2 regions of the Ornithinimicrobium flavum genome follow, and region 2 is predicted to be linked to the other one. Evidence: predicted binding sites of a transcription regulator. Region 2 holds the regulator's gene; the other holds the start of a gene.

Region 1 (14,282 bases), 320 kb from region 2:
TCAGCGCCTGATCACCCGTCCCCGGGTGTCCCGACCGGGCGGACGACGAGGGCGGAGGGGGTGCCGCCGACCCGGGTCAGGACGATCGTCGCCTCGGCCGCGGACCGGCCCGCCCGCAGGCGCAGGTCGGCACGGAAGCGGTCGGGTCGCGTCGGCACCCCCCGCTTCTTGAGGGTGACCCGGCCGACCCCACGGGCGCGCAGCCAGGCCCCGACGGTCCGCGCGTGCAGGGGCAGGACCTCCTCCACCGCATACCACCGCGCCCACGGGACGTCGAGGACCTCCGGTGCGGCGACATACCCGACGCCGGGGTCGAGCTCCTGCCCCGACACCAGGGCTGCGAGGCTGGCCGGAAGGCCGGCCGCCAGCACGGCCCGGTCCGGCTCCGCCAGCCACGGCATCACCGCTGCACCCGCGGCCAGCGGGGGAGGTGGGTCGTCGACCGGCGCGACGGTGACCCAGCTCGAGCCGTCCGGGGCGGAGGTGCCCACGACGGCGCTCACACCCGGGGCGCGCACCGCGCGGCCCCACCAGACCGCGCACTCCACGACGTCGCCGTCGATCGAGACCCACTCCGCCTCCGCCCCCGGAGGGAGGTCGGAGGCCGAGAACCCGGGGGAGAGCTTGGCGCCGGTGGCCGCGGCCGTCGCGGCCACCGCCTGCACGTCCTGCCACGAGGGGGACAGGTCGTCGAGCCGGAAGAGGCGCCGGGTCCGTCCCGTGCTGTCGGCGACCCCCGGCGTCCGGCGCGCCGGGTCGAGCCACGCGCCGTCCTCGGGGCCGACCGGGACGTCCGCCACGTCGGCGCGGACGACCCGGGCCCGGGGGAAGGCGGAGAGGTTGGCGGCGGCCGCCTCGGCCACCTCGGGGTCCCGCTCCACCGCGGTCACGGCCAGGCCGGCGTCGGCCAGCGCGACGGCGTCCAGCCCGAGCCCGGCGCCCAGGTCCCACACGTGGGCGACACCTGCCGCCCGCAGACGTGCCGCGTGACGCGCGGCCACGGCGGGTCGGGTGGCCTGCTCCAGACCGTCGGCCGTGAGGAGCAGCCCTCGCGCGAGCGGCCCGAGACGCGCGGCGGCGCGGGTCCGGAGGCGGGACTGGGTCAGCACGGCCGCGACCAGCTCGGTGTCGTGGCCCTCCGCCCGCAGCCTGGACGTCAGCCTCAGCACCTCGTCGGGGTCGTAGGGCGGCAGCGTGTCCAGGAGGGTGCGGGCCGGGCCGTCCCGCAGCCGGCGCATCAGCTCGGCGGCCGGTGTCAGGGCGTCAGGGCTCACCGGTCCATTGTGCGGTGCGGGTCGGCCGCGGCCGACCACTAGATTGGCGTCATGCCCCGTCTGCTCTCGCCCGAGGTCCACCGAGCCATCCGGCGCAGCCGCACCGCGGCGCTGCGGGTGGCGGCGGCGACGCTGGCCGGTCAGTTGACGCTGGCCGCGGGGATCGTGGCGGCGGACGCGTTGCGCAAGAGGCGCGAGGTAGATCCCCACCTCGTGCCGGAGCACGCTCCGCAGACCGCCCGGGTCGAGGACAACGAGCTCAGGACCTACACCTTCGGGCAGCACCTGTACGACGACATGGTCGAGGCCATCGACGCCGCCCAGGACTTCGTCTACCTCGCGTCCTACATCTGGAAGGGCGACGAGGTCGGGCAGACCATCAAGGACGCCGTCGTGCGGGCCGCCGAGCGGGGCGTGCTCGTGTGCGTGGTCTACGACGCTTTCGCCAACCTGGTCGTGCCGCGCGCCTTCCAGAAGTTCCCCGAGGGGGTGCACGTCCTGCGCTTCCCCGTCATGCGCACCTGGCTGCCGATCATCGACATCCGCAGCACCGGCCGCGACCACCGCAAGATCCTGGTGGTGGACGGGCGGGTCGGCTTCGTCGGCGGCTACAACATCGGGTCGACGTATGCGGACAGCTGGCGGGACACGCACGTCCGGGTCACCGGGCAGGCGGTGTGGGAGCTCGAGAACGCCTTCGTCGACTTCTGGAACCGGCACCGGGCCAGGGGCCACGGCCCGATCCTTCCCGACAGCGGCACCGACGTGTGGGACCCCTCCATCGTGGCCGCCCGCAACGAGCCGAGCCGCGTCATCTACCCCGTGCGCGCGCTCTACCTGGAGGCCATCGACCGGGCCCGGCACCGGGTCTGGATCACGCAGGGCTACTTCATCCCGGACCGTGAGATCAAGGGTGCGCTGCTGGCCGCGGCCAACCGGGGGGTGGACGTCCGGGTCATCATGCCCGCGCGCTCCAACCACGTGCTGGCCGACGTCGTGTCCCACTCCTACTACTCCGAGCTGCTCGAGGGGGGAGTGCACCTGCACCTCTACCGCGACGTCATGGTCCACGCCAAGACGATGACCGTCGACGGCCGGTGGGCCACGATCGGCACCGCCAACATCGACCGGCTCTCGCTGCAGGGCAACTACGAGATCAACCTGGAGGTCACCGACCCCGACCAGGCCGCGGTCATGGAGGACATCTTCCGCACCGACCTGGAGAACTGTGACGAGGTGCTGCTCGAGGACTGGGAGGACCGCCCCTGGCCGCGCAAGGCGATCGGCCGGTTCCTCCGTCCGCTGCAGGTGCTGCTTTAGCCCCGACTGTTGGTGGGTGTCGGGGGGTGGTCGGGGGGCGGAGCCCCCCGACTGCTGGTGGGTGTCGGGGGGTCGTCGGGGGGGCGGAGCCCCCCGACTGCTGGTGGGTGTCGGGGGGTGGTCGGGGGGCGGAGCCCCCCGCCTGTTGGCACTCGGCTTGACCGAGTGCTAATCCGTGCCTAGATTCGACTTAGCACTCCCGGCACGCAAGTGCCAGCCGCGAGCGCCGACCGATCCCCGCGACGGCGGTGGGCGGGAGCGGAGGGAGTGGTGTTCACGCACCAGACCACAGGGCCGGTGGACCACCCACCGGCCGACCCCACGAAAGGGAAGGTAACCGTGTCGGTTTCCATCAAGCCGCTCGAGGACCGCATCGTCGTCCAGGCCGTCGAGGCCGAGCAGACCACCGCCTCCGGCCTGGTCATCCCGGACACCGCCAAGGAGAAGCCCCAGGAGGGCGAGGTCCTGGCGGTCGGCCCGGGTCGCTGGAACGAGGACGGCGACGAGCGCGTCCCCATGGACGTCAAGGTCGGCGACCGCGTCATCTACAGCAAGTACGGCGGCACCGAGATCAAGCACAGCGGCCAGGAGTACCTGATCCTGAGCGCGCGCGACGTCCTCGCGATCGTCGGCTGACGACCTCTCAGCACCGGTGAGCGGCCCCGCCACACCCGCCCCACGGGCGTGGTGCGGCGGGGCGCTCGCGCTTCCCACCCCATACCTGTGAAAGGAGCTGTTTGCCCATGGCGAAGCAGCTGCAGTTCAACGACGACGCCCGCAAGGCGCTGGAGCGGGGCGTCGACGCCCTGGCCAACGCCGTCAAGGTGACGCTGGGCCCCAAGGGCCGCAACGTCGTGCTCGACAAGAAGTGGGGCGCCCCCACGATCACCAACGACGGCGTGACCATCGCCCGTGAGGTCGAGCTGGACGACCCGTACGAGAACCTCGGTGCCCAGCTGGCCAAGGAGGTCGCGACCAAGACCAACGACGTCGCGGGTGACGGCACGACGACCGCGACCGTGCTGGCCCAGGCGATGGTCAAGGAGGGCCTGCGCAACGTCGCCGCCGGGGCCGCCCCCGGCAGCCTGAAGCGGGGCATGGACCGCGCCGTCGAGGCGATCTCCGCGCGCCTGCTGGAGACCGCCCGGGAGATCGAGGGTCGCGACGAGATCGCCCAGGTCGCGAGCCTGTCGGCTCAGGACACCACGGTCGGCGAGCTCATCGGCGACGCCTTCGACAAGGTGGGCAAGGACGGCGTCATCACGGTCGAGGAGTCCTCCACGACCGCGATGGAGCTGGACTTCACCGAGGGTATGCAGTTCGACAAGGGCTACCTCTCGCCCTACTTCGTCACCGACACCGAGCGGATGGAGGCCGTCCTCGAGGACGCGCTGATCCTGCTGCACCAGGGCAAGGTCTCCAAGGTCGCCGACCTGCTCCCGCTGCTGGAGAAGGTCGTCGGCGCGGGCAAGCCGCTGGTCATCATCGCCGAGGACGTGGAGGGTGAGGCTCTCTCGACCCTCGTCGTCAACAAGATCCGCGGCACCTTCAACGCGGTGGCCCTCAAGGCCCCCGGCTTCGGGGACCGCCGCAAGGCGATGCTGCAGGACATGGCGATCCTCACCGGTGGCCAGGTCGTCGCCGAGGAGGTCGGGCTGTCCCTGGAGACCGTCGGCCTCGAGGTGCTGGGCTCCGCGCGTCGGGTCGTGTGCACCAAGGACGCGACGACGATCGTCGAAGGCGGCGGGGACCACGCCGCGGTCCAGGACCGCGTGGCGCAGCTGCAGGCCGAGGCGTCGGCCAGCGACTCCGACTGGGACCGGGAGAAGCTGCAGGAGCGCATCGCCAAGCTGGCCGGCGGTGTCTGCGTCATCAAGGTCGGTGCGCACACCGAGGTGGAGCTGAAGGAGAAGAAGCACCGCATCGAGGACGCCGTGTCCGCGACGCGCGCCGCGATCGAGGAGGGCATCGTCGCCGGTGGCGGCTCGGCCCTCATCCACGCCTCCGTGGCGGTCGACGAGCTCGACCTGTCCGGTGACGAGGCCGTTGGTGCCGCGATCGTCCGCAAGGCGGCCGTGGAGCCGTTGCGCTGGATCGCCGAGAACGCCGGTCTCCAGGGCTACGTGGCGACCGCCAAGGTCGCCGAGATGTCCGCGGGTCAGGGCCTGAACGCGGCGACGGGGGAGTACGGCGACCTCCTGCAGGCCGGGGTCATCGACCCGGTGAAGGTCACCCGCTCGGCCCTGCGCAACGCGGCCTCCATCGCCTCGATGGTGCTGACCACGGACACCCTCGTCGTGGACAAGCCCGAGGAGGACGAGGACGACCACGCCCACGGGCACGGTCACAGCCACTGACCCCTCGCACGGGCATCCAGGAGGGCCTCGGACAGCACGGCTGTCCGGGGCCCTCCGGCGTCCTCAGCCCGGGGGGTCGGTGGCCGCGTAGTACGCCAGCCGTTCGTCCTCGGTCATCCCGCCCCACACGCCGTAGGGCTCCCGCGCGCTGAGGGCGTGGGCACGGCACTGCTCCAGGACGGGGCAGGAGGCGCACACCTGCTTCGCGCGCTCGTCCCGGTGCCGGCGTGCCGGCCCTCGCTCACCCTCGGGGTGGAAGAACACCTCGGGGCTGGTGGTGCGGCAGGCACCCTGGAACTGCCACTCCCACAGGTCGGCCACCGGTCCCGGCTGCCGGGCGGTCTCGACCACGGTCTCAGGGCTGCTCGGGCGCAGCGGTAGTGCTCACCCGCCATGTCTACCGCGTGGCCGGGGGCGGGGGTGGGGCTCGCGGTGTGATCTGTGTCTCCTCCCCGCCGGGCCGTAGGGTCGCTATCGTGGGGCCGATCAGCCGTGGCGGAGGACTCGAGGGAGGTGGGCCACGTGGGGCTGCCCGAACTAGCGTCCTGGGGGCCCGAGGGGGATGCGCGGACCGCCGCGCCCCTCGCCGGACTCGTCGCGGAGACCGGCGGGCCGGCCGCGGGCGGGCTCGCCCCCCTGGTGCACCTGGCGCGGGCGGGGGAGGAGGACGCCCGACGGGATCTCTTCGAGGGTGTCCACCGGATGGCCCACCGGTATGCCCGGGCGCGGCTGGGGACCTACCCCGCGGCGGCCGAGCTGGCGGCCGACGTGGCGCAGGAGGTGTGCATGGCCGTCATGACGGCACTGCCCCGCTACGAGGACCGCGGGGTGCCGTTCGAGGCGTTCGTCTACCGCATCGCGGCGCACAAGGTGGCCGACGCCGGGCGCACCCAGGCCCGTCAACCGGTGCCGGTGGACCACCACCGGTCCGACCTCCTCGACTCGGTGGCCGAGAGCGCGGAGCGCACCGTCGTCGAGGGTGACCAGGCGGCGCGGGCCTGGTCGATGCTCTCCTCACTGCCGTCCCGGCTGCGGGAGATCCTGGTGCTCCGGGTGGGGGTGGGGCTCTCCGCGCAGGAGACGGCCGACGCGCTGGGGATGTCGGCCGGGGCGGTCCGGGTGGCGCAGCACCGGGCCCTGCGTGAACTGCGCGAGCGCTGGGCGAGGGAGGGACTGTGAACGACCTGGGCCCGCTCCACGACTCCGACCGCCTCCTGGACCTGGTCGCGGCTCGCCGTCCCCTTCCCGCGGCCGACCCGGACCCGCTCGTGCTGGCCCTGGCGGTCTGGGCGGCCGAGGTCGACGGGCCGACCTCGGAGGGCGCGGCCCGGCCCGCCCGCAGCCCGGGGTCGCCGGCCGCGCGCTCCCGGGGCAGGCTCGCCGCGGGTGGGATGCTCGTGGTGGCCCTCATGACCGGGTCGTCCGTGGCGGCCGCCCTGACCGCTGCCCAGGTGCCGGTGGTCTCCTCGGTGGGCGGGGCCCTCGTGCACCTGCTGCCGGAGTCGGTGCGGCCACCGGCCGGCGACGTCCTCCCCCTGGGGCCGCAACCCGGTCGTGGCACGGATCCGGGGCCGGGCGGCGCCCTGGCGGTCCCGGACCCGTCCGAGGGTCGAGGAGCGGAACCGTCCCGGACCACCGTCCCGTCGACGCAGTCGAGGGCGGTCACGCCCGCGTCCTCGCCCTCGGCAGGACAGGACACCGCCACGCCCGCGGCCACCGTCGTGAACGAGGTCGCCCGGCCGGGCTCCGGGCCAGGGGGGTCCGCACCGACCACCCGGAGCGGCCCCCCGCCTGCCGGTGGCCCGCCCGGCGAGGCTCCGCCGCAGCCCGGTCCCACGCGTGCCCCCGGGCCGGGCACGCACCCGGCCGTCCCCCCGCACCCGACCCACCCGCCGGCGGCACCTCCCGTCCCGACCCGTTCGCCGACGGCACCTCCCGTCCCGACCCGTCCGCCGACGGCACCTCCCGTCCCGACCCGTCCGCCGGCGGCACCTCCCGTCCCGACCCCGCCGACGCCCGCACCACCGCCCCCGAGCTCACCGGCCCCGCCCATCCCGACCGCGCCCCCGGGGTCCACCTCCGCCCCGCCTCCCGTGCCCGCCCCTCCGACGGCCCAGCCGTAGAATCGCGGCATGATCCCTGGCGACGACGTGCCCGACCTGCCTCCCGCGTTCGCCCGTGTCGGCCTGACCTACGACGACGTCCTGCTGCTGCCCGGGGAGACCGACCTGGCGCCGGACCAGATCGACACGACCTCGCGGCTGACCCGTGAGCTGTCGGTCCGGGTGCCGCTCGTGTCGGCCGCCATGGACACCGTGACCGAGGCCCGGATGGCCATCGCCATGGCCCGGCAGGGCGGGATCGGCATCCTGCACCGCAACCTGTCGACCGCGGACCAGGCCTACCAGGTGGACCTGGTCAAGCGGACCCAGACCGGACGCATCACCAACCCCATCACCATCGGTCCGGACGCGACCCTCGAGGAGCTCGACAACGTCTGCGGGCAGTACCGCGTGTCCGGCCTGCCGGTCGTGGCCCCGGACGGGCTGCTCCTGGGCATCTGCACCAACCGTGACCTGCGCTTCACCCCCGTGGCCGAGTGGGAGCGCACCCTGGTCCGGGACATCATGACCCCGACGCCCCTCGTCACGGCCCCCGCCGACGTCAGCCACGACGAGGCGACCGCGATCCTGCGGGCGCACAAGCGCGAGCGCCTGCCGCTCGTCGACGACCAGGGCCGGCTGCAGGGCCTCATCACCGTCAAGGACTTCGTCAAGAGCGAGCAGTTCCCGCGGGCCTCCAAGGACGACCAGGGCCGGCTGCTGGTCGGTGCGGCCATCGGCTACTTCGGCGACGCGTGGGAGCGGGCGACCACTCTCGTCGACGCCGGTGTCGACGTCCTCGTCGCGGACACGGCCCACGGCCACGTGCGGCTGCTCATCGACATGGTCCGACGGCTCAAGACCGACCCGGCCACCCGGCACGTCCAGGTGGTGGGGGGCAACGTCGCCACCGGCGCGGGGGCCCGAGCCTTCGTCGAGGCCGGGGCCGACGCGGTCAAGGTCGGCGTCGGCCCGGGGGCGATCTGCACCACCCGGGTGGTCACCGGGGTGGGGGCGCCGCAGCTGACCGCGGTCCACGAGGCCGCCCAGGTGGCTCGGGCGGCGGGTGTCCCGGTCATCGCCGACGGCGGGCTGAAGTACTCCGGTGACATCGCCAAGGCGCTGGTGGCGGGGGCCGAGACGGTGATGATGGGCTCGATGCTCGCCGGCTGCGAGGAGAGCCCCGGCGAGCTGATCTTCGTCAACGGCAAGCAGTTCAAGGCCTACCGCGGCATGGGTTCCCTGGCGGCGATGAGCTCGCGCGGCAAGCAGTCGTTCTCCAAGGACCGCTACTTCCAGGCCGAGGTCGCCAGCGACGACCAGCTCGTCCCGGAGGGCGTGGAGGGCAAGGTCGCCTACCGCGGCGCGGTCAGTGCCGTCGTGCACCAGATGGTGGGGGGCCTGCGGCAGTCCATGTTCTACGTCGGGGCCCGGACCGTGCCCGAGCTGCAGGAGAAGGGGCAGTTCGTGCGCATCACCCAGGCCAGCCTGCAGGAGTCGCACCCCCACGACATCGAGATGACCACCAAGGCGCCCAACTACGGCTGACCGGCAGGGCCGGTCGGCCCCGCTCGCGGCATCGGGAGCGTGGCGGTGACCGGAGCACGGCTCGGCGGTAGGTAGCCTGAACCGGTGAGCGAGATCGAGATCGGACGCGGGAAACGCGGTCGTCGGGCCTACGGGTTCGACGACGTCGCAGTGGTGCCGTCACGGCGGACGAGGGACCCCGAGGACGTCTCCGTCAGCTGGCAGATCGACGCCTACCACTTCGACCTGCCCATCCTCGCGGCCCCGATGGACTCCGTCGTCTCGCCCCGCACCGCCATCCAGATCGGCCGTCTGGGGGGTCTGGGCGTCCTGGACCTCGAGGGTCTGTGGACGCGCTACGACGATCCCGGACCGGCCCTGGAGGAGGTGGCAGGTCTCGATCCGGAGCCGGCGATCGCCCGGATGCGCGAGCTCTACGCGGCGCCCGTCCGCCCGGAGCTGATCGCCGCCAGGCTGCGGGAGATCCGGGACGCCGGGGTCACCGTGGCCGGCTCGTTGTCCCCGCAGCGGACCCAGCAGCTGTGGCGGCACGTGGTCGACGCCGGTGTCGACCTCTTCGTCATCCGCGGCACCACGGTGTCCGCCGAGCACGTCTCCAGCCAGGCCGAGCCGCTCAACCTGAAGCGGTTCATCTACGAGCTGGACGTCCCCGTCATCGTCGGCGGCGCCGGCACCTACACCGCGGCCCTGCACCTGATGCGCACCGGCGCGGCGGGCGTCCTCGTGGGGTTCGGGGGCGGGTCCACCCACCGCACCCGCGCGGCCCTGGGCATCCACGCACCCGCGGCGACGGCCATCGCGGACGTGGCCGCAGCCCGTCGGGACTACCTCGACGAGTCCGGCGGTCGCTACGTCCACGTCATCGCCGACGGCGGCATCAGCGTGTCCGGCGAGGTGGTCAAGGCGGTCGCGTGCGGCGCCGACGCCGTGATGCTCGGCTCCGCCCTGGCGCGCGCCCAGGAGGCGCCGGGCGGGGGCTATCACTGGGGGCCGGAGGCGCACCATCCCGTGCTGCCGCGCGGCGAGAAGGTCCACGTCGGGACCGTCGGCACGCTGGAGGAGATCCTGCTGGGCCCGGGCCGCACGGCGGACGGCACGACGAACATGATGGGCGCCCTGCGCCGCGCGATGGCGACGACGGGCTACACCGACGTCAAGGAGTTCCAGCGAGTGGAAGTGGTCGTGGCACCGTACGGGGAGCGCTGAGCCCAGGATGAGGATGAGCAGGAACCCGGTCCACGTCCGACGCCGGCGGGTCACGGCGGCCGGGCTGGCGCTCACGCTGCTGCTCGGGGGGTGCGGTGCGGGCGCCCTGCTCGGCTCGGACGACGAGCCCGGTGCCCAGGCCCCGACGGAGACCGGCCCTGGCGAGAGCACCGCGCCGAGCGCCGCCCCCGCGCCGCCGCCGGACGGGCAGGAGGAGACCGCGGACGCCGCCGCGCCCGACCAGGACGCCGCGGCCACCTCTCAGGCGGAGCCGGAGGAGGCCGACCAGGGCGACGAGCCGTGGCAGCGGACGCCCGCGGAGGCCGAGCACCCCAGCGACAGCACGGCGATGGAGCAGATCGACTACCTCACCGGCGGGCTGACCCCCAGTCGGTCATGGCCTCCGGGCACGGCCTGGCCATCGCCAACAACATGATGTACTCCCACACCTCGACCGTCTTCGACGTCGTCACCCGTGAGCAGGTCGCCGTGCTCGAGGACTCGGTCGACCTCGAGGCCTTCGGCGTCGAGGGGCACCCCGGGATCTCCCAGGGGTCCCCGGTCGAGGCGGTGTGGACCGACGACGGGCGGTACGCCTACGTCTCCCAGTACACGATGTACGGCGAGAACTTCGGGGTCGCGGGCTTCGACGCGTGCACCGTCGACAGCGGCGTCGGACCCTCCTTCGTCTACCGCTTCGACGCCCAGGAGATGGCCTGGGACCAGGTCATCAAGGTGGGGGCCGTGCCCAAGTACGTCGCCCTGAGCCCGGACCAGAGCACGCTGCTGGTGAGCAACTGGTGCGACGCCACCCTGTCGGTCGTGGACACCGAGAAGGGGGAGGAGGTGGGCGTGGTCCCCATGGACGCGGCCCCGCGCGGGATCGTCATCATGCCGGACAACACCACGGCCTACTCGGTGGCGATGTACGCCGACGAGCTCTACCGGATCGACATCCCGGGCCGCAGCTCGGAGGTGGTGATGAACATCGGCTCGCGCCCCCGTCACCTGAACCTCACCGAGGACGGCTCGACGATGTACCTGACGGTCAGCGGGGCCAACACGGTCTACAAGGTCGACACCGCCACCGAGGAGATCGTCGACCAGGGCACGCCGGGGCTGGAGCCGCGGTCCGTGGCGATGTCCCCGGACGAGTCGGCGCTGTACGTCGTCAACTACGACGAGGCGTCCGTCGCCAAGATCCGGACCTCCGACATGGAGGTCATCGACACGGTCCAGGTCGACGCCAGCCCGATCGGCATCGACTACGACCCGGTGACCAACACCGTCTGGGTGGCCTGCTACGGAGGATCCATCTACGTCTTCGACGACCAGAGCACGCTGCTGGCCGACGCAGGCTGATCGCCTACCCTGAGGGGGTGATCCGCACCGCCCTCAAGCCGACCTGGCTGCTCCTGCTGGCGTTGCTCGTGGTGATCCTCGTGTCCTTCTACCAGCTCGGGATGTGGCAGCTCGGCGTGAGCTCCAACGAGGCGTCCCGGGAGCACGCGCAGGCTCAGGCCGCGCGCCCGACCGAGCCGCTGGGCCAGGTCATGGCACCGCAGCAGGCGTTCCCGCAGGACGGTGCCGGGCTGTCGGTCCGGGCCCGGGGCACCTACGTCGCGGAGCTGCAGTTCCTGGTGCCTGACCGCCTGCTGCAGGGGCGGGAGGGGTACTGGGTGGTGACCCCGCTGCGCACCAGCGGGGACGTTCCGGCGGGCCTGCTCCCGGTCGTGCGCGGGTTCGTGACCGACCCGGCCTCCGCGGACGCCCCGGCGGCGACCCCGGTGACCCTGGTGGGGACCCTCGCGCCCGCCGAGTCACCCGTGTCCGGCGACCTGCCGGAGGGCCAGCGCGGCGCGATCGACACCGCCGACCTGGTCAACGACTGGACCGACCCGGTCTACAACGGCTTCGTCTTCCTCGTCGAGGAGGCACCCAGCCTCACCGCGGGGGTCGTGGAGCGGGTGCCCCCACCGGTGTTCGGCGAGTCCGGCATCGTCTGGCGCAACTTCGGCTACGGCATCCAGTGGTTCGTCTTCGCCGCCTTCGCCTGCTACATGTACTACCGCTTCCTCAAGGACGCGACCGAGCGGGACCGCTCCGCGGCCGCCCCTACCCGACAAGGAGAGCCCGTATGACGCCCCGTGCCAAGCTCACGTTCTTCCGCGTGATGGCCTTCCTGGTGGGCATCTTCCTGCTCGTCCTGGCGACCCACATGGTGCTGCGCTACGGCTTCGACAACGACGTCCTGGCTTGGTGGCCGGCGCCCCACGGCTGGTTCTACATGATCTACCTCGTCGCCACCGCGCTGCTCGGCTTCGAGCTCCGGTGGGGTCTGGGGAAGATGGTCGGCGTCATGCTCGCCGGCTGCGTGCCCTTCCTGTCGTTCTGGGTCGAGCACAGGGTCAGCGCGCAGGCCCGCGACGAGCTCGCGGCCCGCGAGGTCCGGGAGGTCGCCGCAGGTAGGCTGACCGCGTGACCGAGCCCGTCCCTCCCACGTCCCGTCCCGGCGGCGTCCTCGTCGTCGACTTCGGGGCGCAGTACGCCCAGCTCATCGCCCGTCGTGTGCGCGAGGCCGACTGCTACAGCGAGATCGTCCCCCACACCATGTCGGCGGAGGACATGCTGGCCCGGCAGCCCGCGGCGATCATCCTCTCCGGCGGCCCGTCCTCGGTCTACGCGGACGGCGCCCCCGCGCTGGAGGAGGCCGTCGTCACGGCAGGTGTCCCGGTGCTGGGCATCTGCTACGGCTTCCAGGTGATGGCCCGGGCCCTGGGCGGGAGCGTGGAGCGCACCGGACGGCGAGAGTACGGCCAGACCACGGCCCGGGTGCGGGTGGACGGGAGCACGCTCTTCGACGGTCAGCCCCCCGAGCAGGTGGTCTGGATGTCGCACGGCGACGCCGTCCTCGAGGCGCCGGAGGGGTGCACGGTCACGGCGGACACGCCCGGGGCCCCGGTGGCTGCGTTCGAGGACGACGAGCGTCGGCTCTACGGCGTGCAGTGGCACCCCGAGGTGCTGCACTCGGCCCACGGGCAGCAGGTCCTGGTGAACTTCCTCACGCGCGGGGCCGGCATCCGCCCGTCGTGGACCAGCGAGAACGTCGCCGAGGAGCTCGTGGACCAGATCCGGGCCCAGGTCGGCGAGGACCGCGTCATCTGCGGTCTGTCGGGCGGGGTGGATTCCTCGGTGGCGGCCGCCCTCGTCAACCGCGCCGTCGGCGACCAGCTCACCTGCGTCTTCGTCGACCACGGCCTGCTGCGTCAGGGTGAGGCCGAGCAGGTGGAGCAGGACTTCGTCGAGGCGACCGGTGTCGACCTGGTCGTGGTCGACGCGCGGGAGCGTTTCCTGTCGGCCCTGGCGGGGGTGAGCGACCCGGAGGAGAAGCGCAAGATCATCGGCCGGGAGTTCATCCGGGTCTTCGAGCAGGCCGCCCGTGACATCGTGCACGCCCACGAGGGCACGGGCCAGGACGGTGACGGTCAGCACGATCATCCTGTCCGGTGGCTGGTCCAGGGCACCCTCTACCCCGACGTGGTCGAGAGCGGGGGCGGCACCGGGACGGCGAACATCAAGAGCCACCACAACGTCGGCGGTCTCCCGGAGGACCTGCAGTTCGAGCTCATCGAGCCGCTGCGCACCCTCTTCAAGGACGAGGTCCGCCAGGTGGGGCTGGAGCTCGGCGTCCCCGAGGCCATCGTGTGGCGCCAGCCCTTCCCCGGCCCGGGTCTGGGGATCCGCATCGTGGGCGAGGTCACCGCCGAGCGGCTGGACATCCTGCGTCGGGCGGACGCCATCGCCCGGGAGGAGCTCACCGCGGCCCGTCTGGACCGGGACATCTGGCAGTGCCCCGTCGTGCTGCTCGCCGACGTCCGTTCGGTCGGCGTCCAGGGCGACGGCCGCACCTACGGGCACCCGGTGGTGCTGCGCCCGGTCTCGAGCGAGGACGCGATGACCGCCGACTGGACGCGCGTGCCCTACGACGTCCTGGCCCGGATCTCCTCCCGCATCACCAACGAGGTGGAGGACGTCAACCGGGTGGTGCTGGACATCACCTCCAAGCCCCCGGGGACCATCGAGTGGGAGTGAGGGGTATGCCGCGCGGCCCGCTCGGGCGGACCCGGACCAGCGCGGCGCTGGCGGCCGGGAAGGCCGCCCGTGCGGTCTCCCGCCTCCGGGGCGGCGGCTCGGCCCTGCCCGGTCTGGTGACCGAGCGGATCGACCCCGCCGTGCTGCGGCATACCCTCGGGTCGCTGCCGCGGGGGGTCGTCGTCGTCTCGGGGACCAACGGCAAGACCACCACGACGAAGATGCTCGTCGCGGTCCTGCGCGAGCACGGCCTGCGCGTGTTCACCAACCCCACGGGGTCCAACTTCACCCGGGGGGTCATCTCCTCCCTGCTGGGTGAGGTCGGGCTGGGGGGCAGGCTCGACGCCGACGTCGCCGTCGTCGAGCTGGACGAGGCCCACGCG
Region 2 (14,282 bases):
TCTACGAGTCGCTGGGGTATGCCGAGATCCGGGACCACGGCGACGGTCGCCTCCGGGCCTTCGTCCGCTTCCTCGGCCCGTCCGCGGTGGCCGCGGACTGACCTCACCCGCGAGCCGTGGGACACTGGGAGGACTGCCCAGCCCACGACATACCTGACGAGGTCGAGACCCAGCGTGTCACCCCTTGCCCGCCCCGCCACGGTGCCCCAGCCGGCGGCCACCCCGCCCGAGCTGATCCGCAACTTCTGCATCATCGCCCACATCGACCACGGGAAGTCCACCCTGGCCGACCGGATGCTGCAGGAGACGGGCGTCGTCGACGCGCGCCAGATGCGGGCGCAGTACCTCGACCGCATGGACATCGAGCGCGAGCGGGGGATCACTATCAAGTCCCAGGCCGTGCGCATGCCCTGGGCCGTCGAGGCGGGCACCCACGTCCTGAACATGATCGACACTCCCGGGCACGTGGACTTCACCTACGAGGTGAGCCGCAGCCTGGCCGCCTGCGAGGGGGCGGTGCTGCTCGTCGACGCGGCGCAGGGCATCGAGGCGCAGACCCTGGCCAACCTCTACCTGGCGATGGAGAACGACCTCACCATCATCCCGGTCCTCAACAAGATCGACCTGCCGGCGGCCCAGCCGGAGAAGTACGCCGAGGAGCTGGCCGGTCTCATCGGCTGCGACCCGTCGGAGGTCCTGAAGGTCTCCGGCAAGACGGGCGAGGGGGTCACGGAGCTGCTGGACCGGATCGTCGAGCTGATCCCGCCGCCGGTCGGCAGGGCCGACGCCCCGGCCCGGGCGATGATCTTCGACTCGGTCTACGACACCTACCGCGGGGTGGTCACCTACGTGCGGGTGATCGACGGGCACCTGTCACCGCGGGAGCGGATCGCGATGATGTCGACGCGCGCCACCCACGAGCTGCTCGAGATCGGTGTCAGCAGCCCGGAGCCGGTGGCGTGCAAGGGGCTGGGGGTCGGCGAGGTCGGCTACCTCATCACCGGGGTGAAGGACGTCCGCCAGTCCAAGGTCGGCGACACCGTCACGGGGGAGCGCAACCCGGCTACCCAGGCGCTGGCCGGCTACAAGGAGCCGCGGCCGATGGTCTTCTCGGGTCTCTACCCGATCGACGGCTCCGACTACCCGATCCTCCGGGACGCCCTGGACCGCCTCAAGCTCAACGACGCGGCGCTCGTCTACGAGCCGGAGACCTCCGCCGCGCTGGGTTTCGGCTTCCGCGTGGGCTTCCTGGGCATGCTGCACCTCGAGATCGTGCGGGAGCGCCTGGAGCGCGAGTTCAACCTGGACCTGATCTCCACCCTCCCCAACGTGGAGTACGAGGTGAGGCTCGACGACGGGCAGGTCATCGAGGTCACCAACCCCAGCGAGTTCCCCTCCGGCCGGGTGGCCTCCATCACCGAGCCGGTCGTGCGCAGCACGATCCTGGCGCCCAGCGAGTTCATCGGCGCGATCATGGAGCTGTGCCAGAGCAGGCGGGGCACCCTGCGGGGGATGGACTACCTCTCCCCGGAGCGGGTGGAGATGCGCTACACGCTCCCGCTGGCCGAGATCGTCTTCGACTTCTTCGACGCCCTGAAGTCCCGCACCCGCGGCTACGCGTCCTTCGACTACGAGCCCGACGGGACGCAGGAGGCCGACCTCGTCAAGGTGGACATCCTGCTGCAGGGCGACACGGTGGACGCCTTCAGCTCGATCGTGCACCGCGACAAGGCCTACGCCTACGGCGTGCAGATGGCGGGCAAGCTCAAGGAGCTCATCCCGCGGCAGCAGTTCGAGGTGCCGGTGCAGGCGGCGATCGGGGCGCGCGTCATCGCCCGCGAGACCATCCGCGCCATCCGCAAGGACGTGCTGGCCAAGTGCTACGGCGGTGACATCAGCCGCAAGCGCAAGCTGCTGGAGAAGCAGAAGGAGGGCAAGAAGCGGATGAAGATGGTCGGCTCCGTCGAGGTGCCGCAGGAGGCCTTCATCGCCGCGCTCTCCCAGGACGGGTCGGCGGTCGAGAAGACCAAGAAGTGACCGGCTCCCCGACGCCGCCGCCCGGCCACTTCGCCCTGCGCCACCCGGTCATCGGGCCCAGGCCGCTGGCCCGCACCCGGTCGTTCACCCGGCGGGGCGGGCGCATGCCGCGCACCCACCAGGCGGCGTGGGACCGGTGGGCCGATCGCGTCGTGCTCGAGGTGCCGCGACCCGCGGGCGAGGGGTCCACGGTCGTGGACCCGGCCTACCGGCTCGACCCGGAGGAGGTCTTCGGGCGGCGGGCCCCCCTCGTGGTCGAGGTCGGGTCGGGGTCCGGTGACGCCCTCGTCGCCGGTGCCCTGCAGGAGCCCGGTCGGGACTTCCTGGCCTTCGAGGTCTGGCGGCCCGGGATCGGGCACGCCCTGGCCAAGATGGAGACCGCGACGGGGGGTGCGGCGCTGCCCAACCTGCGCGTCGTGGAGGCGGACGCCGCCGTGTCCCTGCGGACCATGCTGGAGCCCGGGACGGTGCGCGAGGTCTGGACCTTCTTCCCCGACCCGTGGCCCAAGGCACGCCACCACAAGCGACGGATCGTCACCCCGGAGTTCGCCGCCACGGTCGCCGACCTGCTGACGCCGGACGGCACCTGGCGGCTGGCGACCGACTGGGACGACTACGCGGTGGCGATGCGCGAGGTCGTGGGCGCCGAGCCGCGCCTGCGGCTGGTGTCGACCGACCGGGCGCCGCTGCGGCCGGTGACCCGCTTCGAGCGGCGCGGCACCGAGGCGGGTCGCACCATCACCGACCTCGCCTACGCCCTGCGGTAGACCCGGCGACGGCCCCCGGCGGCGGCCCCCGGCGGCGGCACGTGCCCCGGAAACGTCGATCGAGCGCCCGAACGGCCGACGCGACCGGGGCACTCGCTGGTGTTGGGGGAGGTGGGTGGGTGCGGCGACCCGGGTCATGCCGACGGCCCTGCACGCCTGTGGACAACCTCCGCCGATCGGCTGCGCAACAGGGCAGGGTCGGAGAATGCGCCCGCAGCTCGACACCACCAAGCCCTTCAGCCGGAAGGCGGCCCTGGCCGCCGGAATCACGCACCATGCGTTGACGTCCGGCCGGTACCGGTTGCTCCTGCGGGGCGTCTACATCTCCCACCAGGTCAAGGTCGACGGCTACGTCGAGGCGAGGGCGGCACTGCTCGCCACGCATCGGGCGGCGTTCGTCTCCCACCACACGGCTGCGGCCCTCTACCGCGCGGTGGCGCCGCTCAGCGAGCGGCTCCACGTCAGCGTCCCGCGCGGGACACCCCGCTCCGACCGCAGCGATGTGCTGGTCCACTCCTCGGCCCGGGTCCCGACCGTCTTCCGGGGTGTGCCCGTCACCACCCCGGTGGACACCTTCCTCGACATGGCCGCGCAGCTCAACCTCGTGGACCTCGTCATCCTCGGCGACAGCCTGGTGCGGCGCGGACGCACCACGCCCGAGGCACTGGTCGCCGCCGCCGACGCCGCGAGCGGCCGTGGCTCCCGGCTGGCCAGGCGAGCGTCCCGACTGGTGCGCCAGGGTGTCGACTCGCCGATGGAGACCCGGTGCCGGCTGCTCCGCGTGCTCGCCGGGCTGCCGGAGCTCGAGACCGACCTCCGCTTCCACGACGACCACGGCTACCTGCGCCGACGTCTCGACGCCGGCGACCGCGCCACGCGGACCGCCGTGGAGTACGACGGGCGGCACCATGTCGAACGTGAGGAGCAGTGGGAGGCCGACCTGGGGCGCCGGGAGGAGTTCGAGGACGCCGAGTGGCGGATCGTCACGCTGGTCGGCAAGGACATCTACCGGACGCCCGGTCGGACCGTGGAGCGGCTGGCCCGCATCTTCCACCAACGCGGACTCCCCGTCGGCCGCCGCAGCCAGGAATGGCGCCGTTTCTTTCCCGGCCACGCCTGAGTCATGCCGGTGAGCGTGGCCGGTGCCCCGTTGCGTCGGGGATGTCGAGCCTCGGTCGACAGAAGCGGGGCACGTGCCCCGATCGCGACTGAGTCGGTCCTGGTCCGCAGGTCTGGGAGACTGCAGGGTATGCCGTCCGCGTTCCCCCCCGGTGAGCCCGCCCCGGCCGACGGCTCGCTCCCGCCTGCGGCGCTGGAGGGTATGGGGTCCCGTCCCTTCTCCGTCTACGTCCACGTGCCCTTCTGCCGGGTGCGCTGTGGCTACTGCGACTTCAACACCTACACGCTGCCCGAGCTGGGGGTGGGGGGCGCGATCCCGGGGAAGGGGGCGACCTCGCCGGAGGGCCGCTCGCTGACCGACACCTTCCTCGCCGCGGCCCACGCCGAGCTCGCGCTGGCCGACGCCGTCCTCAGGGGTGGCGGGAGCGGCCCGCCACCGGTGTCGACCGTCTTCGTCGGCGGCGGCACCCCGACGATGCTCGCGCCGGAGCAGCTGGGTGGGCTGCTGCACGACATACGGGACCGGTGGGGGTTGGCGCCGGGGGCCGAGGTGACCACTGAGGCCAACCCTGACACGGTCACCCCTGAGGTCGCCGGGAGGCTTGCGGCGCAGGGGTTCACGCGTGTCAGCGTGGGGATGCAATCAGCGGTCCCGCACGTGCTGCGCACCCTGGACCGCACCCACGACCCGGCCAACGTCGAGCGGGCCGTGCTGGCCGTCCGGGAGGCCGGGATGCAGGTCAGCCTCGACCTCATCTACGGCACCCCGGGGGAGTCGCTGGAGGACTGGCGGCGCAGCCTGGAGCTGGTGACGTCGCTGGCGCCCGACCACGTGTCCGCGTACGCGCTGGTCGTGGAGGAGGGGACCAGGCTGCACGCCCGGGTGCGCCGCGGTGAGGTGCCGGCGCCCGACGACGACGACGAGGCGGACAAGTACGAGCTGGCCGAGCAGGTCCTGGCCGCCGCCGGGTACGGGTGGTACGAGATCTCGAACTGGGCCAGGTCACCGTCGGCCCGGTGCGAGCACAACCTGGCCTACTGGCGGGGCAGCGACTGGTGGGGGGTCGGGCCGGGCGCGCACAGCCACGTGGGCGGGGTGAGGTGGTGGAACGTCAAACATCCCCGTGCCTACGCGGACCGCCTGCGGGCGGGCGACAGCCCCGCCCACGCCCGGGAGGTGCTGGGCCCCGCGGAGAGGTCCGACGAGCGGGTGCTGCTGGGGGTCCGGCTCGCCGACGGTCTGCCGCTGGCCGAGCTCACGCGCGCCGGCCGCACGGCCGTGGCCGGGCTCGTGGCCGACGGGCTGGTGGACGGTCGTGCGGCGGTGGGCGGCCGGGTCGTGCTCACCCTCCGCGGGCGGCTGCTCGCCGACACCGTGGTCCACCGGCTGCTGGCCGAGGACCGCTGAGACCGACCGTCGAGGAGTTCACCGACACGCCACCGCGGTGTCGCCGTCCCGGCACCCGGGCGGCGCACAATGAGGCAGTCCCTGCCGGGTATGAGCCAGCAGGGCCGACGTCCGAGGCGCACAGAGGTGTGGCCCGGTTCGCGGAGCATGAGTCCGCGAACCGGGCCACGGACCAGCCGTGATGGACCGGACGGCCGCGAAGGTGTCTGAGGCTCTGCCCTGCATCACCAGGGTGTTCACCGACAGGTGCGAGCACCGGTCGGATCATCGAATCCTCGACGAGTCTTGCGACCCGCTCTCCCTTGCGGGAGTGCGTAGGACATGTCTAGCCCTCCGCCGTGCGGAGCGCAACCCCCCGGCGGCCACTTTTTTCTCGGGTATGGCGTGTCGCGGTTGACACGCCGGGCGAGCCGCCGGGGAGCCGGCTCAGCTGAGCAGCCGGATCTGGAAGGGGTAGTCGTAGACCTCGCCCCGGGTGGCGGCCATGGCCCCGCGCACGTGCGCCCAGATCTGGACGAGGAAGAGCACGATCCAGATCGGGATCGCCCAGAGGAAGCCGATGCCCAGCGTGAGGATCACGCTGATCCAGGTAAGGACCGAGGCGATGGTCATCGTGATGTTGAAGTTAAAGGCGCCGGCGGCCGCGGTCCGCACGGCCCGGCTGCGGTCCTTGTAGAACAACCACACGAGCAGGGGGCCGAGGAAGGGCAGCCACCCGACGCTCAGCAGCATGGAGGCCGGGGCCGACAGGTGGGCGACGAGCATCATCGTGCGCTCCTCGCCGTCCACCGGGGAGCCCGGGCGGTCGCCGCCCTGCGGGGCGGGGTAGCCGGCGCCGGGGCGGTCCTGGGGCTGCTGGCCGTAGGTGGGGCCCTGGCCGGGGGGAGAGGTCCGGGGCGGTTGGCCGCCGTAGGGGGGGGGGAGTCTGGGTCATTGCGCTCACTCCTTTGGAGGTCATGGAACCGTGACGAAGTCGATCAGCTCTTCGACGCTGGCGAGCAGCGTCGGTTCCAGGTCACTGTAGGAACGTACCGTGCCCAGGATCTTCTTCCAGCCCCGCGCGACGTCCGCCTGGGAGTCGTGCGGCCAGCCGAGCTCGGCCAGGACCCCGTGCTTCCACGACCGCCCCCGCTCGATCACCGGCCAGGCGGTCAGCCCCAGCCGGGCCGGCTTCACCGACTGCCAGACGTCGACGTAGGGGTGGCCGAGGATGCGTGCGTGGGGGCTGACGCGCTCGGCCTCGGCCACGATCCGGCTCTCCTTGGTGCCCGGGACGAGGTGGTCGACGAGGATCCCCAGCCGGCGGTCCGGGGTGGGGGCGAAGGCGCGGATCTCGGCCGCCAGGTCGTCGACCCCGTCGAGCATCTCGACGACGACGCCCTCCACCCTCAGGTCGTCGCCCCAGACCTTCTCGACCAGCTCGGCGTCGTGCCGGCCCTCGACCCAGATCCGGGAGCCGCTGGCCACGCGCGCCCGGTGACCGACGACCTTGACCGATCCGCTGGCCGTCCGGGTCCGGGCCGCGGCGGTCGCTGCCGCGCTGCGCCCCGCCGTGGGCACGGTGAGGACGACGGGCTCGCCCTCGACGAGGAAGCCCGGACCCAGCGGGAACCCCCGGGTCCGTCCGCGCCGGTCCTCCAGGTGCACGACCTGCATGCCGCCGGCCTTCTCCACGCGGACCACGGCGCCGCACCAACCGGTCTCCACGTCCTCGACGACCAGACCGGTCTCGGCCTCGACCGGCCGGGACCGGCCGCGGGTCGGGGCCCGCCAGTCACCGCTCAGGACGTCTGACCCATACCTGTCGCTCACAGCAGGCGACGGTATGCGGTGCGGGCGCCGGCAGCGGTCAGGCTCGCCCGCGCGGCCCGGTCATGTCGGCCGGCACCACCCAGGCGTCGAACTGCTCCCCGGTCACGTCCCCGCTGGCCAGGGCCGCCTCGCGCAGGGTGGTGCCCTCCTTGTGGGCCTTCTTGGCGATCGCGGCTGCCTTGTCGTAGCCGATGTGCGGGTTGAGGGCCGTGACCTGCATGAGGTTGCTGGCCAGGTTGGCCTCGATCCGCTCGGTGTTGGGCTCCAGACCCACGGCGCACCCGTCGTTGAAGGCGCGGCTCGCGTCCCCCAGCAGCCGGATGCTCTCCAGCACGGCATGGACCATGACGGGCTTGTAGACGTTGAGCTGGAAGTTGCCCTGGGTCCCGGCGAAGGCGACGGTCGCGTCGTTGCCGAAGACCCGGGTGGCGACCATGGTGAGCGCCTCGGCCTGGGTCGGGTTGACCTTGCCGGGCATGATGCTCGACCCCGGCTCGTTCTCCGGGATGACCAGCTCGCCGATCCCGTTGCGCGGACCGGAGGCGAGCCAGCGGACGTCGTTCGCCATCTTCATCAGCGCCCCGGCGAGGGTGCGCAGCGCCGCAGAGGTCTGCACCAGCGCGTCGTGCGCGGACAGGGCGGCGAACTTGTTGGCCGCGGAGGTCAGCTCCAGGCCCGCCTCCTCGCCCATCCGCCGCGCGGCCAGGTCGCCGAAGCGGGGGTGGGCGTTGAGGCCGGTGCCGACGGCGGTGCCGCCGATCGCCAGCTCGGTCAGCCCCTGGCCGGCGTGACGCACCTGCGCCATGGCGTAGTCGATCTGGGCCACCCAGCCACCGATCTCCTGCCCCAGCGTGATCGGGGTCGCGTCCTGCAGGTGGGTCCGCCCGACCTTGACGACGTCGGCGTAGTCCTCCGCCTTGGCGGCCAGCGTGTCGCGCAGGAGCGCGACGTCCCCCTCGAGCCGGTCGCGCAGCTCCAGCAGCACGGCGATGTGCATGGCCGTCGGGAAGGTGTCGTTGCTGCTCTGCCCGCGGTTGACGTGGTCGTTGGGGTGAACGGGCGTCTTGCTGCCCATCGTCCCGCCGGCCAGCTCGATCGCGCGGTTGGAGATCACCTCGTTGGTGTTCATGTTGCTCTGGGTGCCCGACCCGGTCTGGAAGACCACGAGGGGGAAGTGGTCGTCCAGGTCGCCGGCGATCACCTCGTCGGCGGCCCGCACGATGAGGTCGGCCACGTCCTGCGGCAGCTCGCCCAGCTCGGCGTTCGCCTGCGCCGCCCCCTTCTTGAGGATGCCGAGCGCCTTGATGACGGGCCGCCCCCAGACGAAGGTGTCGCGGCCGATCGGGAAGTTCTGGATGCTGCGCTGGGTCTGCGCCCCCCAGTACCGGTCCGTCGGGACCTCGACCTCGCCCATGCTGTCCGACTCGATTCGCACCTCGCTCATGCGCCCATCGTAGGAGGGGGGCGCCGCAGATCTGCACCTGCCGCCGCCGACCACGTAGACTGGCACTCGGTGCCCGGGAGTGCCAGGGTGCGCCGCGAGGTCCGCGCCGCCCGGCCCCGGTCCGTCCCGACGACGATCCCAGGTCCGGAGGTGAGCGAGGGGATGAGCGAAGGTCGACGTCTGGAGGTGCTGCGCGCGATCGTGCAGGACTACGTCCGCAGCTCCGAGCCGGTCGGGTCCAAGGCGCTGCTCGAGCGGCACCAGCTGGGTGTCTCGGCGGCCACGGTCCGCAACGACATGGCCGCGCTGGAGGAGGAGGGGTTGATCAGCGCCCCGCACACCAGCGCCGGCCGCATCCCGACCGACGCCGGCTACCGCCTGTTCGTGGACCGGCTCTCCGAGGTCAAGCCCATGAGCCGCGCCGAGCGTGCGGCGATCGCCCGTTTCCTCGACGGCGCAGTGGACCTGGACGACGTGGTGGCCCGCACGACCCGGCTGCTGTCCAGCCTGACCCACCAGGTCGCGGTGATGCAGTACCCCTCCCTGTCACGCTCCACCGTCCGCCACGTGGAGCTGGTGCCCATCGGCGGCCCTCGGCTGATGATCGTCCTCATCGTCAACACCGGGCGGGTCGAGCAGCGGGTGGTGGAGGTCGGCCGCGACGTGACCGACCATCCCGAGCTGGTCGCGCACCTGCGCACCCTGATCAACGAGCTGGCCGCGGGTGAGGCGCTGCCCGCCGTCGCGGCCCGGCTCGCGGGCGTGGCAGACCGGGTCGCCCCGGAGGACCGGGTCGTCGCCACCACCGTGGCCCGGGCGCTCGCTGCCGCCGCCGAGGAGCAGACCGAGGAGCGCGTGGTGCTGGCCGGCACGGCCAACCTCGCCCGGGTCGGCAGCGACTTCCCGACCTCCCTGTCCCAGGTCCTCGAGGCGCTTGAGGAGCACGTGGTGCTCCTCAAGCTCCTGGGAGGTATGGCGTCCCTCGGGGACGGCGACGGCCTCGCCGTCTCGATCGGGGCGGAGAACCCCTACGAGCCGCTGCGGACCACGTCGGTGATCGCCACGACCTACGGCTCGGCCGGCGGTCTGGGGGTCGTCGGCCCGACCCGCATGGACTACCCGCAGGCCATGGCCACGGTGCGCGCCGTCGCCCACTACGTGGCCGAGATCCTCGACGGGTGAGCGATCTCACGGCATACCCGAGCGCCCTCGCCCGTTAGCCATCCCAGAGCCCATCCGACCCGCCACCACCAAGGACGCCTCACGCTGTGAACGACTACTACGCCGATCTCGGGGTCTCCCGCGAGGCCACCGCCGAGGAGATCAAGAAGGCCTACCGCAAGAAGGCCCGCCAGCTCCACCCCGACGTCAACCCCGGTGCCGACGCCGAGGCCGAGTTCAAGCGGGTCAGCCAGGCCTACGACGTGCTCGGGGACGCCGCCAAGCGGGCCGCCTTCGACCGGGGGCAGGACCCCTACGGCGGGGCGACGGGCGGCTTCGGCCAGGGCTTCACCTTCAGCGACATCATGGACGCCTTCTTCGGCGGGACGGCCGCCGGCGCTCGGGGGCCGCGCTCGCGGGTCCAGCGCGGCCACGACGCCCTCGTCCGGCTGGACATCGACCTCGCGACCGCCGTCTTCGGCGGCGAGGAGACCCTCCACATCGACACCGCGGTGCTGTGCACCACCTGCTCGGGCGCCGGCGCGCAGCCAGGCTCGGGCACCCGGACCTGCCAGGTCTGCAGCGGGCGGGGCGAGGTGCAGCAGGTGCAGCGCTCCTTCCTGGGCCAGGTCATGACCTCCCGTCCGTGCCAGGCGTGCCGGGGCTACGGCGACGTCATCGAGCACCCCTGCTTCGACTGCTCGGGCGAGGGGCGTGTGCGGACCCGCCGCGACCTGACCCTGAGGGTGCCGGCCGGGGTCGACTCCGGCACCCGGATCCAGCTCGGGGGCGAGGGCGAGGTCGGGCCCTACGGCGGTGAGCCGGGGGACCTCTACGTCGAGATCGCCGTCGAGCCCCACGAGACCTTCACCCGGCGCGGTGACGACCTGCACGCGACCCTCGAGGTGCCGATGACGGCCGCGGCCCTCGGGGCCACCCTGCCCGTCGAGACCCTCGACGGCGGCAGCGAGGTCGAGCTCCCCCCGGGCACCCAGCCGGGGGAGACGATCACCCTGCGCGGCCAGGGCGTCACCCACCTGCGGCAGGAGGGTCGGGGCGACGTGATCCTCCACCTCGACGTCAAGGTGCCGACCGCCCTCACCGACGAGCAGCGCGAGCTGATGTCCCAGCTGGCCGAGCTCCGTGGCGAGTCGCGTCCGACCGGTCGCATGGCCGGCGCCGCCCACGGCCGCCGGGGCAGCAAGCTCTGGGACGCGCTGCGGGGCCGATGAGGTGACGGCACCCCTCTTCCTGGTGCCCCTCGGGGCGCTGGGGGATGCGGCGGGCCCCGGTCCGGCGGCCTATCGGCTCGAGGGCCCGGAGGGCCGGCACGCCGCCGACGTCCAGCGGCTGGGACCGGGCGAGCCGGTCCTGATCTCCGACGGTGCCGGCCGGCTGGCGCGATGCACCGTCACCGCGGCAGGCAGGAGCGTCCTGGACCTGGCCGTGGACGCGGTCGAGGACGTGCCCGAGCACTCGCCCCGGTGGGTGCTCGTCCAGGCCCTGGCCAAGGGCGACCGCGACCTCCTGGCCCTGGAGGCGGCGACCGAGCTCGACGTCGACGAGATCGTCCCCTGGCAGGCCGACCGGTCGATCGTCCGGTGGCGCGAGGAGCGCGCGGAGAAGGCGCGCCGTCGGTGGGAGCAGACCGTCGCCGCAGCGACCAAGCAGTCCCGCCGGGCCCGGGTGCCGGTGGTGGCCGACCTGGCCTCGCGGCAGCACCTCCTGCACCGGGTGCGGGACGCGACGCTCGCCCTGGTCCTGCACGAGGAGGCAGCCGAGGCGCTGGGTGCCGTGGAGCTCCCGACGTCCGGCGAGGTGCTCCTGGTCGTCGGTCCCGAGGGCGGCGTCTCACCGCAGGAGCTGGAGGCGCTGACCGGCGCCGGGGCCCGGGCCGTCCGGTTGGGCACCACGGTGCTGCGCACCTCCACCGCCGGGCCGGCCGCCCTGGCCGTGCTCAACGCCCGCAGCAGGTGGCGGTGAGGCCCGAGCCGACGCTGCGCGCCCACCGCCGCCGGCGCCACCGCGCTCATCGCGCTCTTCGCCCTGGAGTACATCGCGGTCGGGGCCGCCATGCCCACCGTGGCGTCCGCCCTGGACGGTTTCGCGCTCTACAACATGGCCTTCGGCGCCACCGTCGCGGCCAGCGTCGTCGGGATGGTCGTGGGCGGGTGGTGGTCGGACCGCGCCGGGCCACGCCCCGTGGTGCAGGCCGGGACCCTCGCCTTCGCCGGGGCCTGGTCGTGGCCGGGCTGTCGCCCACCATGGAGGTCTTCGTCGGTGGCCGGGCCCTGCAGGGGCTGGGGAGCGGTCTGGCGACCGTGGCCCTCTACGTGGTCATCGCCCAGCTGGTGCCGGACGAGCGACGACCCTTCGTCTTCTCCCTGCTCGCCGCGGCCTGGGTCGTGCCCGGCCTGGTGGGTCCGTTGTTCACCGGCGCCGTCGTCGAGTACCTCTCCTGGCGGTGGGTCTTCCTGTCCGTGCCACCGCTGGTGGTGGTGGCAATGGCGGTGCTGCGCCCGGCCCTGCGGGGCACCCGCCCGAGCTCGGACGCGCCCTACCTGCGGCCGGCGACGATCGGCTGGGCGGTCCTGGCGGCCGCGGCCGTCGGCCTGCTCAACCTGTCCGGCGAGCGCATCGACGGGATCGAGTGGGTGGTGGGCCCGGTCGTCCTGGCCGTCCTGGCGCTGGCCGCCTGGCGACTGCTCCCCCCGGGCACCCTCACCCTGGGCCGGGGGCTGCCCTCGGTCGTGGGCGTCCGCGCCACGGTGGGCGGGTCCTTCGTGGCCGCGGAGGCCTACCTGCCCCTCATGCTGCAGGACCAGTACGCCTACACGCCGGCCGGGGCGGGAGCCGTCCTGGCCGCCGCGTCGGTCGCGTGGGCCCTGGGCTCCTTCGTGCAGGGCAGGCTCGGCCCCGGCACGGACCGGTACCACGTCATGCTCACCGGCGTGCTCCTCTACACCGGGCTCATGGGCGTCCTCGCCCTCGCCGTCTGGGCGTCCTGGCCCGGGTGGGTGATCATCGGGATCTACGGCCTGGCCACGCTGGGGGTCGGTCTGGCCTACCCCACGACCTCGCTGCTGACGATGCGCCTCTCGCCCCCGGCGGAGATCGGGAAGAACTCCTCCTCCCTCCAGGTCGGTGAGGCACTCACGAGCGCCTTCGCGCTCGCCGTCACGTGGGGGTGGTCTTCGGGCTGACCTACACCGCCGCCCCCCACACCGCGTTCGTGGGCACGCTCGCGGTCGCGGTCGGGGTCGGCGCCCTGTCGGTCGTCAGCGCCGGCGGGCCCGCACGCCGTAGACTGGGTGCCCTCATGACGCAGCCCGACACCGAGCGATCCAGCCGTCCACGCCCCACCCACACCGTCGTCGTGCCCGACGACGTGCCGATGGTCTCCCTGCTCGGCCCCGGGGACGAGTTGCTGCGCACGATGGAGCGGGCCTTCCCCCAGGTGGACGTGCACGTGCGGGGCAACGAGTTCCGGCTCGTCGGCGACTCCGCCGAGCTGGCCCTCGTGGAGCGCCTGGTCGACGAACTGCTCGCGATCGTCGGGCGGGGCCAGCCCCTCAACCGCGACGCCGTGGAGCGCAGCATCGGCATGCTGCGGGCCGCCAGCGCGGACCGCCCGGCCGACGTGCTGACGATGAACATCGTCTCCAACCGGGGCCGCACCATCCGGCCCAAGACGCTGAACCAGAAGCACTACGTCGATGCCATCGACGCCCACACCATCGTCTTCGGGCTGGGCCCGGCCGGCACCGGCAAGACCTACCTCGCGATGGCGAAGGCCGTCGCGGCGCTGCAGGCCAAGCAGGTCAACAGGATCATCCTGACCCGGCCCGCGGTGGAGGCGGGGGAGCGGCTGGGCTTCCTGCCGGGCACGCTCACCGACAAGATCGACCCCTACCTGCGGCCCCTTTACGACGCCCTGCACGACATGGTGGACCCGAGTCGATGGCCAAGCTCATGGCGGCCGGCACCATCGAGGTGGCACCCCTGGCCTACATGCGCGGACGGACCCTCAACGACGCCTTCATCATCCTGGACGAGGGCAGAACACCTCGCCCGAGCAGATGAAGATGTTCCTCACCCGACTCGGCTTCGGGTCCAAGATGGTCGTCACCGGCGACACGACCCAGGTCGACCTCCCCGGCGGGGTCCAGTCCGGGCTCAAGGTGGTCCAGGAGATCCTCGACGGCGTCGAGGACATCCACTTCGCCCGCCTCACCAGCCAGGACGTCGTCCGTCACCGTCTCATCGGGGACATCGTCGACGCCTACGGCCGCTATGACGCACGGCAGCACACCGGCCCCCGCCGCTCCCGCCCGGACGGGCGCCGCCCAGGGCCCCAGGTCGACCGGCTGGGTGAGGGGACCCCGACCCCGTGAGCGTCGAGGTCCTCAACGAGTCCGGTGAGGTGCCCTCGCCCGTCCCGGAGCAGGAGCTGGTCGACCTGGCCCGGCACGTCCTGGAGCAGCTGCGCGTGCACCCGCGGGCCGAGGTGACGATCACCCTGGTCGACGAGGGC

Evidence for each region. The regulator HrcA, encoded in region 2, represses chaperone genes, less so after heat shock. The targets are predictions, from matches to a motif close to TTNGCACTCGNNNNNNNCGAGTGCNAA.
Region 1: groES (co-chaperone GroES) is a predicted target of HrcA. The motif match lies at 2,740-2,766, and genes of this name have one in related genera.

What each region holds. Positions count from the first base shown of each region.
Region 1 covers NZ_CP038213.1:2,647,747-2,662,028, reverse strand. The annotation lists gene tsaD (tRNA (adenosine(37)-N6)-threonylcarbamoyltransferase complex transferase subunit TsaD) at 1-11, shown strand, start outside; gene E3Z34_RS12480 (class I SAM-dependent methyltransferase) at 12-1,274, opposite strand; gene E3Z34_RS12475 (phospholipase D-like domain-containing protein) at 1,326-2,594, shown strand; gene groES (co-chaperone GroES) at 2,934-3,230, shown strand; gene groL (chaperonin GroEL) at 3,338-4,951, shown strand; gene E3Z34_RS12460 (WhiB family transcriptional regulator) at 5,015-5,302, opposite strand; gene E3Z34_RS12455 (sigma-70 family RNA polymerase sigma factor) at 5,474-6,130, shown strand; gene E3Z34_RS17730 (hypothetical protein) at 6,127-7,074, shown strand; gene guaB (IMP dehydrogenase) at 7,084-8,601, shown strand; gene E3Z34_RS12440 (GuaB3 family IMP dehydrogenase-related protein) at 8,686-9,807, shown strand; gene E3Z34_RS12435 (hypothetical protein) at 9,821-10,243, shown strand; gene E3Z34_RS12430 (YncE family protein) at 10,204-11,169, shown strand; gene E3Z34_RS12425 (SURF1 family protein) at 11,187-11,948, shown strand; gene E3Z34_RS12420 (DUF3817 domain-containing protein) at 11,945-12,289, shown strand; gene guaA (glutamine-hydrolyzing GMP synthase) at 12,286-13,899, shown strand; partial or broken gene E3Z34_RS12410 (MurT ligase domain-containing protein) at 13,905-14,282, shown strand, end outside.
Region 2 covers NZ_CP038213.1:2,331,760-2,346,041, reverse strand. The annotation lists gene E3Z34_RS10995 (GNAT family N-acetyltransferase) at 1-101, shown strand, start outside; gene lepA (translation elongation factor 4) at 175-2,037, shown strand; gene trmB (tRNA (guanosine(46)-N7)-methyltransferase TrmB) at 2,034-2,804, shown strand; gene E3Z34_RS10980 (hypothetical protein) at 3,010-3,924, shown strand; gene hemW (radical SAM family heme chaperone HemW) at 4,054-5,331, shown strand; gene E3Z34_RS10970 (DUF4870 domain-containing protein) at 5,758-6,099, opposite strand; gene E3Z34_RS10965 (DUF3097 domain-containing protein) at 6,286-7,143, opposite strand; gene fumC (class II fumarate hydratase) at 7,181-8,587, opposite strand; gene hrcA (heat-inducible transcriptional repressor HrcA) at 8,750-9,769, shown strand; gene dnaJ (molecular chaperone DnaJ) at 9,856-10,980, shown strand; gene E3Z34_RS10945 (16S rRNA (uracil(1498)-N(3))-methyltransferase) at 10,982-11,731, shown strand; gene E3Z34_RS10940 (MFS transporter) at 11,920-12,951, shown strand; partial or broken gene E3Z34_RS10935 (PhoH family protein) at 13,068-14,142, shown strand; gene ybeY (rRNA maturation RNase YbeY) at 14,139-14,282, shown strand, end outside.